DNA from 3 places in the Billgrantia antri genome. Region 2 is predicted to be linked to each of the others. Evidence: predicted binding sites of a transcription regulator. Region 2 holds the regulator's gene; each other region holds the start of a gene.
The links. Region 2 encodes LexA, which represses DNA repair genes until DNA is damaged. Its sites were predicted from a motif close to TACTGTNTANNTANACAGTA; they were not measured.
Positions count from the first base shown of each region.

Region 1: recN (DNA repair protein RecN) is a predicted target of LexA. The motif match lies at 1,796-1,815, and genes of this name have one in related genera.
Region 3: HNO53_RS14420 (PA0069 family radical SAM protein) is a predicted target of LexA. The motif match lies at 1,429-1,448, and genes of this name have one in related genera.

Region 1 is NZ_CP053383.1:4,302,819-4,306,072, reverse strand. Features, by position in the region: gene recN (DNA repair protein RecN) at 72-1,748, opposite strand; gene grpE (nucleotide exchange factor GrpE) at 1,970-2,599, shown strand; gene dnaK (molecular chaperone DnaK) at 2,720-3,254, shown strand, end outside.
Region 2 is NZ_CP053383.1:2,448,420-2,451,673, reverse strand. Features, by position in the region: gene HNO53_RS11375 (energy-coupling factor ABC transporter permease) at 1-385, shown strand, start outside; gene dinB (DNA polymerase IV) at 390-1,439, opposite strand; gene lexA (transcriptional repressor LexA) at 1,456-2,103, opposite strand; gene HNO53_RS11360 (TetR/AcrR family transcriptional regulator) at 2,306-2,971, shown strand; gene HNO53_RS11355 (L,D-transpeptidase) at 2,973-3,254, shown strand, end outside.
Region 3 is NZ_CP053383.1:3,105,933-3,109,186, reverse strand. Features, by position in the region: gene HNO53_RS14425 (glutathione S-transferase family protein) at 1-282, shown strand, start outside; gene HNO53_RS14420 (PA0069 family radical SAM protein) at 330-1,412, opposite strand; gene HNO53_RS14415 (heavy metal translocating P-type ATPase) at 1,530-3,254, shown strand, end outside.

The sequences.
Region 1 (3,254 bases), 1.9 Mb from region 2:
TCCGCGCCATGGCGGCCCCGATCCTCGATCGGGGCCGCTTGCGTATGGGCGTGGAGCGGGTCCGAGCCAGCCTAGTGGGCGGCGCCCTGCTGACTGGCGTCCAGCATCTCGCGAGCGTGTGCCAGGGTGCGATCGGAGAGGTTGACGCCACCGAGCATGCGCGCCAGCTCACTGACCCGGCCGGCCTCGTCGAGCAGCGCCATGCGCGTCAAGGTGATGTCGCGCTTGGCCTGCTTCTCGATGTGCAGGTGGTGATGGGCCTGGGCTGCCACCTGCGGCAGGTGGGTCACTGTCATTACCTGGCCGTTATCGCCCAGCCGACGCAGCAGTTGGCCGACGATTTCGGCGGTGGCGCCGGAGATGCCCACGTCCACCTCGTCGAACACCAGGCTGGGAATCGTGGAGTGGCGGGCAGCGACCACCTGGATCGCCAGGCTGATGCGCGACAGTTCCCCGCCGGAAGCGACCTTGGCCAGGGGCCGTGGCGGCTGGCCGGGGTTGGCGCTGATCAAGAAGCGTACCTCCTCCATGCCGTCGGCCTGGGGGCTATGGCGGCCCTCGACCTCCACCTCGAAGCGCGCCTTGCCCATGGCCAGGAAGGCGAGCTGCTCCTGTACCGCCTTGCCGAATCTCCCCGCCGCCTGACGGCGAACCTCGCCCACCGTGCGTGCCCGCTCGCGCCAACTGTCGCGCAGGGCCTCCACTTCGGCGCGCAGTGCTTCCAGGTCGTGTTCACCGCCTTCGAGGCTCTCCAGCTCGGCCTGCAGGCGGCGGTGCAATGCGGGCAGCTCTTCGGGCATCACGTGATGCTTGCGTGCAATGCGGTGCACCTCGCCGAGGCGCGACTCCACCCAGGCCAGCCGTTCGGGGTCCAGCTCGGTGGCGTCGGCGAAACGCTGCAGCTCGCGCACGGCCTCTTCGATCTGGATTCGCGCCTCGCCGAGCATGGCGAGCACTTCCGCCAAGGCGCCGCGGTCGCTGCCGGGTAGCGGGTCGAGGTGATGAGTGGCCTGGTTGAGCAGTGTCAGCGCGCCGCCGTCGTCGCTGTCGCAGCATTCGGCGGCAAACTGCGCCTCGCGCAGCGTCTCCTCGGCGTGGGCGAGCTGCTCCTGCTCGTGCTCCAGAGTGGCAAGCTCGTCATCGCCCAGGGCCAGGGCATCGAGCTCCTCGACCTGATAGCGCAGCAGCTGGCGGCGCGCCTGCACTTCGTCGCCGCTCTCGGTCAGCTGCTTGAGGCGGCGGCGGGTCGTCTGCCAGCGACGGAAGGTCTCGCTGAGCTCGCTCACGGCGCTGCGGTTGCCGGCGAAGTCGTCGAGCAGGCGCAGGTGGGTCTCCTCGCGCAGCAGCAGCTGGTGGGCGTGCTGGCCGTGGATCTCGACCAGGTGCTCGCCGAGCGCCTTGAGGTCGGCCACGGTGGCCGGCTGGCCGTTGATCCACGCCTTGGAGCGCCCATTGGCGGTGACCACGCGGCGCAGCAGGCAGTCGTCGTCGGGCAGTTCGCGCTCCGCGAGCCAGCGGCGTGCGGCCGGCAGGGCGGCGATGTCGAAGCGTGCCGAGAGATCGGCGCGCTCGCAGCCGTGGCGTACGCTGCCGGCATCGGCACGTTCGCCCAGGCACAGCCCCAGGGCGCCGAGCAGGATCGATTTGCCGGCGCCGGTCTCGCCGGTAATGGCGGTCATGCCGCCGGCAAGCTCCAGGTCGAGCGTATCGACGATGGCGTAATCGCGAATGGCGAGCTGCGTCAGCATGAGACCTCCCGGCAACCGGCACAGAATGGCTGGATATCCATACAAGGTATTGCGTTTTTATACAGTAGTCGAGGCGGCCGCTCAATATCTCCATGGTGCTCGCGCTTCATTGTTCTCTTGAGATTGCCGGCAAGGCCCCCATATAGGCGGGCAGACTCGAGGCTTTCGCCCATTCGACACCGTTGCGGCCGTATGGCCGAACCACGCTTCAGGAGATGCGCATGGCTAAAGAACCCCAGACCCCGCTTGACGACGAGCTGGAACGGCGCGAGGAAGAGGCTCGGCCGGAGCCGGTGGAAGGCGAACTGGACGATGCGGTTGGCGTCGGGGAGGATGCCTCCGCCCCATCCGAGGAGCCGACGGCGGTGAGCGACAACCCCGAGGCCGACATGCTGGCCGCCCAGGTCGAAGAGCTGGAGCAGAGCCTGGTCGAGGCCAAGGACCAGGCGCTGCGTGCTGCCGCCGAGGCACAGAACGTGCGTCGCCGGGCTGAACAGGAGGCCGAGAAGGCGCGCAAGTTCGCCCTGGAGCGCTTCGTCAAGGAGCTGCTGCCGGTGGTCGACAGCCTGGAGAAGGCGCTCGAGGCCATGGGCGAGGACGCCAGCGAGGCGCACCGCGAGGGTGTGGCCATGACGCTGAAGATGCAGCAGGACGTGCTGGGCAAGTTCGGCGTCGAGATGCTCGATCCCGCCGGCGAGCCGTTCGACCCGCAGTATCACGAGGCGATGGCCATGGTGCCCAACCCCGAGCTCGAGCCCAACAGTGTGATGGAAGTGGTGCAGAAGGGCTACACGCTCAACGGGCGCCTGGTGCGTCCGGCCATGGTCGTCGTCAGTCAGGCGGCTGGCTGAGCCGAACATGAAAACGGGGGTGGGGCTTGAAAAGCGAGTTCACGCCCCCCAGATAGTCGTCAACCGCGGCAGACGCCGCTGAGATGGATTCAAGGCAAACGAATTTTTCGAGGATTTCCTATGGGACGCATCATCGGTATTGACCTGGGGACCACCAACTCCTGCGTGGCCGTGCTCGACGGCGACAGCGCCAAGGTGATCGAGAACGCCGAGGGCGCCCGCACCACGCCTTCCATCATCGCCTACACCGATGATGGCGAGATTCTGGTGGGGCAGGCGGCCAAGCGCCAGGCGGTCACCAATCCGCAGAACACCCTGTACGCTATCAAGCGCCTGATCGGTCGTCGCTACAAGGACGACGTGGTGCAGAAGGACATCAAGATGGTGCCCTACGGCATCACCGAGGCCGATAACGGCGACGCCTGGGTCGAGGTGAAGGGCAAGAAGCTCGCGCCGCCGCAGGTCAGCGCCGAAGTGCTGAAGAAGATGAAGAAGACCGCCGAGGACTACCTGGGCGAGACCGTCACCGAGGCGGTGATCACCGTGCCGGCCTACTTCAACGACTCCCAGCGTCAGGCGACCAAGGATGCCGGTCGCATCGCCGGGCTCGAGGTCAAGCGCATCATCAACGAGCCCACCGCGGCAGCGCTGGCCT
Region 2 (3,254 bases):
GCTGGTCGCGTTGGGCAAGGCTGGCTTGCCACTGCTCGGCGTCAACGTGCTGATCACCGGATTGGTGCCTGTGCTGGTCATGGTGGCGATATGGCGTATCGTGGATCGCTACCTGCCGGACAACCTGATGGTCTTTCTCTTCCTGTGCGGTTTCTTCGGCGCCGCGTTGGCGACGCTGGGGACTGGGTTCGCCGGTTTGGGATTGGTCATGCTCGGAGCCAGCGACCCAGATGCCATCCATCTGGCAAAGGAGTACGCCCTGTTCCTGCCACTACTGATGCCTTCGGAGGCCTTTCTCACCGGAATGCTGCTCAGCGTGCTGATGGTCTATCACCCCGACTGGGTCGCTACCTTCAACGACCACCGCTATATCGATACCAAATGAAGCTTCAGAACGGCAGGCTGAGCTGACGCCGCGCATCGTCCGTCACCAGCCTGACTCCTACGCCGAGCAGCCGTACCGGGCGCGCGCGGCGTGCCCAGGCCTGTTCCATCAGGGCAGCGAAGTTCTCCAGATTAGGCAAGCCGCCTCGTGAGTCGAGGGTGGTGAGGGAAAAGTCGTCGAAGCGTACCTTGACGAAAATGCCGGCCACGGGCGGATGTCCGTGCCGGGCGAGCCGGGCGTCGAGACGCTCGCACAGGGGTGCCAGCTCGGCATGGCATAGCGAGAGGTCGGGCAGGTCGCTGGCGAAGGTGATCTCCGCGCTCACCGACTTGCGTTCGCGCTCGATGCGCACCGGCCTGTCGTCGATTCCCCTGGCCAGTTCGAACAGGCGCCGCCCGAACTTGCCGAATTCCTGCAGCAATCGGTCGAGCGGTATCCGCTGCAGATCGCTGCAGGTCTCGATGTCGAGGGCCTGCAATCGCTTGGCCGTGGCCGGGCCTACGCCGTGCAGCTTGTTGACCGGAAGCTGGCACACGAAGTCGTCCACCTGGGACGGAGAAATGACGGTAAGGCCGTCGGGTTTATCCCAGTCGCTGGCGATCTTGGCCAGAAATTTCGACGGAGCGGCACCCACTGACACCGTGATGCCGACGCGCTTCAGGCACTCCTCCTTCAGCCAGCGTGCCATCCAGGTGGCACTGCCCGAGAAGCGCGTAACGTCGGTGACGTCGAGAAAGGCTTCGTCCAGCGATAGCGGTTCCACCAGCGGGGTGAGTTCGTGAAAGATCGCCGATATCTGGCGTGACGCTTCGCGGTAGCGATCGAAGTCCCCGCGCAGCAGGGTCAGGTGGGGGCATAGGCGCAGCGCGCGCGCCGTGGGCATGGCGGAGTGAATGCCGTAGGCGCGGGCAGGGTAGTTGCAGGTGGCGATGACCCCGCGCCCCTCCGCACTGCCACCGATGGCTAGCGGCACATCGCGCAGCGTCGGGTTGTCACGCATCTCCACCGCGGCATAGAAGCAGTCGCAATCGGCATGCAGAATCTTGCGGCTCATGGAGATTCGCCAGCTCTCACCCCAAAGCTTGGCCGTTGCCGCCGCGTATCACTCCCACACCAATCCCCTCGATGTCGAGCTCCTGTCGGCGCAGGTCCACCTCGATCGGGGCGAAGTCGGCGTTCTCGGCTTCCAGCACCACACGATGCCCCTGGCGATGGAAGCGCTTGACCGTCACTTCGTCCTCCAGGCGTGCCACCACGATCTGGCCGTCGCGCACACGGTCGGTGCGATGCACGGCCAGCAGATCCCCCTCGAGAATGCCGATGTCTTTCATCGACAGGCCGCGTACCTTGAGCAGGTAGTCGGCGCGCGGAGTAAAGAAGTCGGGTGGCAGGGGGCAGTAGCGGTCAATGTGTTCGGCGGCAAGGACAGGGCTGCCGGCGGCCACTTCACCGATGATGGGCAGGCCTTCGGCGCTAGGTTCGCTGACGAGGCTGTCGGCTTCCTGCGCGGGCAGGCGAATGCCGCGGGAGGTGCCGCGTATCACGCGGATCACGCCTTTGCGCTCCAGGGCGCGCAGGTGCTCTTCGGCGGCGTTGGGCGAGCGAAAGCCCAGTGCACGGGCGATCTCGGCGCGAGTGGGCGGGTAGCCGAATTCGTTCATGGTCTTGACGATAAAGTCATAAACGTTCTGCTGGCGCGATGTGAGAGGGCGGGTCATGGCGAACTCCAGAGGCGTGACTGCCGTATTGGTCAAGTATACAGCATGGAAGCCCATACAGTAAAAGGGGGGGTGGTGAGCGTCTCGCCTCGTATCGCAAAAGCGTTTAAAACGCTTTCGTTCATCGATACATTGAGGCAAAAGATGTAATGGCGTAGACTTTTGTAATGTTTAAAACAGTTGTTTTCAGTGGGAACTGATCATGGCCCAGACCGATACCGTCACGCGCATCCTCGATACCGCCGAGGTGCTGTTCGCCGAGCGCGGCTTCGCCGAGACCTCGCTACGTACCATCACCAGCAAGGCTCGCGTCAACCTCGCTGCGGTCAACTACCACTTCGGCTCGAAGAAGGCGCTGATCCAGGCGGTCTTCTCGCGCTATCTCGACCCTTTCACGGTACGCTTTCATCACGCTCTCGATGAACTCGAGGCGCAGCACGCCGGCGCTGTCATCCCATTGGAGCAACTGCTCGAGACCATGGCCCGAACGGTGCTCGAGGTGCCCGCGGAGAAGCACAGTCTCAAGGTCTTCATGAAGCTGCTGGGACTCGCCTACAGTCAGGCCCAGGGCCACCTGAGGCGGCATATCCAGGAGGAGTACGGTAGCGTGTTCACCCGCTTCACGGATCTGGTGCGCCGCGCCACGCCTGAGTTGCCCGATGCCGAGCGCTTCTGGCGCCTGCACTTCGTGCTGGGGACGGTGATCTTCACCCTCTCCGGTCTCGACGCACTGCGCGACATCGCCGAGAAGGATTATCATGAGCACGTTTCGGTGCGTGACCTGATTCGGCGCCTGCGCCCCGTGGTGGTAGCGGCCATGAATGCGCCTCTGCCGCCGCCCGCCGCCCAGCCGGCCAAGGCGAGCTGATATGCGTACTCCGCAACTGGAGGCCCTGCCACCCAGGGAGGGGCTGTGGTTCGAGGTGGACATCGGTCGTCAATGCCTCGTCCAGTGGCAGGGTGAGCAGCGCCAGGCGGAGTGGCCGGTATCGACGGCCGCGGCGGGGGTGGGCCAGCGTGAGGGCAGTGGTTGCACGCCGCGCGGCTGGCACTACGTGCGGGCAGCGATCGGTCAAGGACAGCCGCCGGGCGCGGTGTTTCGTGGCCGACGTCCCACCGGTGAAGTGTACAGCGCGGCGCTGGCCGAGGCG
Region 3 (3,254 bases), 660 kb from region 2:
GAACTCTGGCAGCAGGGCCTCACGCGTTTTGGCGGCCCCTTCCTGGCCGGGGAGTCCTTTACGGCAGTGGATGCCTTCTTCGCTCCCGTGGCCTTCCGCGTGCAGAGTTTTGGCCTCGAACTCGGTGCGCTCTCAAGGGAGTACGTCGAACGACTGCTGGCGCTACCTGCCATGCAGCAGTGGTACGAGGAGGCGCTGGCCGAGCCGTGGCGCGAAGCGGGCCATGAGGCCGAAGTCCAGGCGAACGGCACCGTCATCGAGGACAGGCGGCAGTCTTCCTGATTCGCCACGAGCTGCTTTCTTCCGCCGGAGCATGCCTCAGCTCGTTGTCAGCTGAACAGGTCGCCCTGAGCCCGGGGCGGCCGGAAGGCCGTGGTGTCCAGCTGGCGCGAGTCTCGCTTCCCCGGATCGTTGAGGCCTAGGCGTCGGCAGGCCTTGTCGAAGCGCTGGGCGATGAGCTGGGCGAAGATGCCCTCGCCGCGCATGCGTTTGCCGAAGCGACTGTCGTATTCGGCGCCTCCCCGGCACTGGCGCATCAGGCTCATCACCTTGTCGGCACGCAGCGGATAATATGCCTGCAGCCACTCATCGAAGAGCGGGGCCACTTCCCGCGGCAAGCGCAGCAGCGTCCATCCGGCAGACTCCGCCCCCGCATCGCACGCCGCTTCGAGAAGACGTTCCAGTTCGTGGTCGGTCAGGCCCGGAATGATCGGTGCGACCATGACACCTACCGGGATGCCGGCACGCTTCAAGCGTTCAATGGTACGCAGGCGTGCGGCAGGCGAGGCGGCGCGTGGCTCCAGGCTGCGCTTGAGCTCGGTATCCAGGCTGGTGAGGCTGATTGACACCCTGACCAGACGCAGGCGCGCCAGCTCGGCGAGCAGGTCCAGGTCGCGCAGGACCAAGGCGCTCTTGGTGATGATCGAGACCGGATGACGGCATTCGAGCAGGAAGGCCAGTATCTCGCGGGTGGAACCACGCTCCGCTTCCAGCGGCTGATAGCAGTCGGTATTGCCGGAGAGGGCGATAGGCCGGCATACGTAGCTGCGCTTGCAGAACTCTTCGTGCAGCCGCTCCACCAGGCCGGTGCGAGCGATCAGTCGGGTTTCGAAGTCGATGCCCGGCGACATGTCCCAGTAGGCGTGACTGGGCCGCGCGTAGCAGTAGATGCAGCCGTGCTCGCAGCCGCGGTACGGATTCAGCGAGCGATCGAAGCCGAGGTCGGGGGAGTCGTTCCACGCCAGTGCGCTGCGGGCTCGCTCCTCGCTGACTACCGTAGCCAGGCGCGTCGGCATCTCTTCCTGCCACCAGCCGTCGTCCTCCGTATCGCTGTGTGTCGGAGAGAAGCGGTTATCGGGGTTGTAGGTGGCGCCGCGCCCCTTGCGCGGCTGCTGCTGGTCGAACTGCGGCATGACGGCGGCTCTCTATACATGTATTTATATACAGTATATCGGTGCGCTCACGAAGTGCCAACGCTGGATAAATGGCCGCGGCTCATTACGCTGATGAGCATGACGCCAACTTCCAAAATGTCTTTCACCAGTCGTACCGAAGCGTTGTATTCGGTGCAGGGACTCTGGTGTTCCAGCTGCGCGCTGGCTGTCGAGGCCCAATTGATGCGGCTGCCCGGGGTCGCCACCGCCAGCGTGCACTACCCCAGCGCGACCCTGCTGGTGGAAGGTGCGCCGGAAGCTCTCGGCGAGCCCCGTCTGGCGGCTGCCGTACGCCGTCTCGGCTATCGCCTCGGCCCGCCCGAGGCGGCAGAAGATGCCGAGGCGCGGCTCGGTGCCGAGAGCCGTTATCTCACCCTGCGGCTGCTGATGGCCGTGGCCTTCGGCATGTGGACCATGCTCGCTTCGCTGCTGATCTATGTCGGCGCCATGCCAAGTCCGCGACTGGAGCTGGTCATGGCCTGGGTGTCCGGCGCCTTTGCGCTGCCGGTGATCGGCTACGTGGCCTTGCCGTTCTACCGTGCCGGGTGGCGCACGGCGCGGGCGGGACGACCCGGCATGGATACGCTGGTGGCGCTGGGCACGCTGACGGCGGTGGGAGTTTCGCTGTGGCTGTTGTTGCGCGGTTCGCCCGAGGTCTATTTCGATACCGCGGTGATGCTGATTGCGCTGTTGTTGGTAGGCCGGCTGGTGGAAACCTTGTGTCGTCACCGCGGGTTGCGCGCGTTCCAGTCGCTGCATCAGCCGCCGGCGCGAGTGCAGTGCTGGGTGCAGAGCGCCTGGCAGGACTGCTCGCTCGACGCCGTGGCGGTGGGGGAGCGGCTGCGCGTCGAGTCCGGCGAGACGCTGCCGCTGGACGGAACCCTCAGGGATTCCGAGGCGTTACTCGATCTCTCGCCGCTGACCGGCGAAAGCGCCCCACGGCGCTGCCTGCCGGGTGATGCCGTGGCGGCCGGCTGCCGCAACCTCGGCACGGCGCTGGTGTTCGAGGTCACCGCACCCGCCGGTGAGTGTCGTCTGGACCGGCTGCGTGAGCAGATGTGGTGGCAGCAGGCCCGCAAGGGCGAACTGCAGCGCCTGGCCGATCGTTTTGCCGCCTGGCTCAGCCCCGTGGCAGTGGCCCTTGCACTGCTCACCCTGGCGGCGACCTGGCTGGCGGGCGCGCCGGCCGAGGCGGCCTGGGTGAGGGCGTTATCGGTCCTGGTCGTGGCCTGTCCCTGTGCCGTAGGGCTGGCCATTCCCTTGGCCGGCTTGGCGGGTAGCACCCAGGCGCTCGAGCGTGGCGTGATAGTGCGCGACCCGGGTGCCTTCGAGGCGTTGGCACGAATTCGCAGCGCCGCGTTCGACAAGACCGGCACGCTCACCGCCGGCGAGCCCCAGGTGCAGGCCATGCACTCGACGGCCAACCTTTCTGAGCCGGCGCTGCTGGCGCTGGCCTCGGCGGCGGCGCGCGGCAGCGATCATCCTCTGGCGCGAGCCGTACACAGGTACGCCAGGCAGGCTGGCCAACATAAGGCCCAGGAAGTGGCTGAAAGCGAGGAGATCGAGGGGCTGGGTCGCCGCGTACGTCTTGCCGACGGTCGTAGCCTGCTGCTGGGCAGCCGTGCCTGGTTCGCCGAGCAGGGCGTTACCACCGAGCAGGCCGGTGACTCGGGGGAGAGCGAAGTGCTGCTGGCCTGCGATGGCGTACTGATGGCTCGCTTCATCCTGGGCGAGGCGGTCCTGCCCGGTGCGGCCGAGACGCTGGCCGAACTGCGTCGTCAGGGCTTTTCCCTGGCGCTGATCAGCGGCGACAGGGAGCCG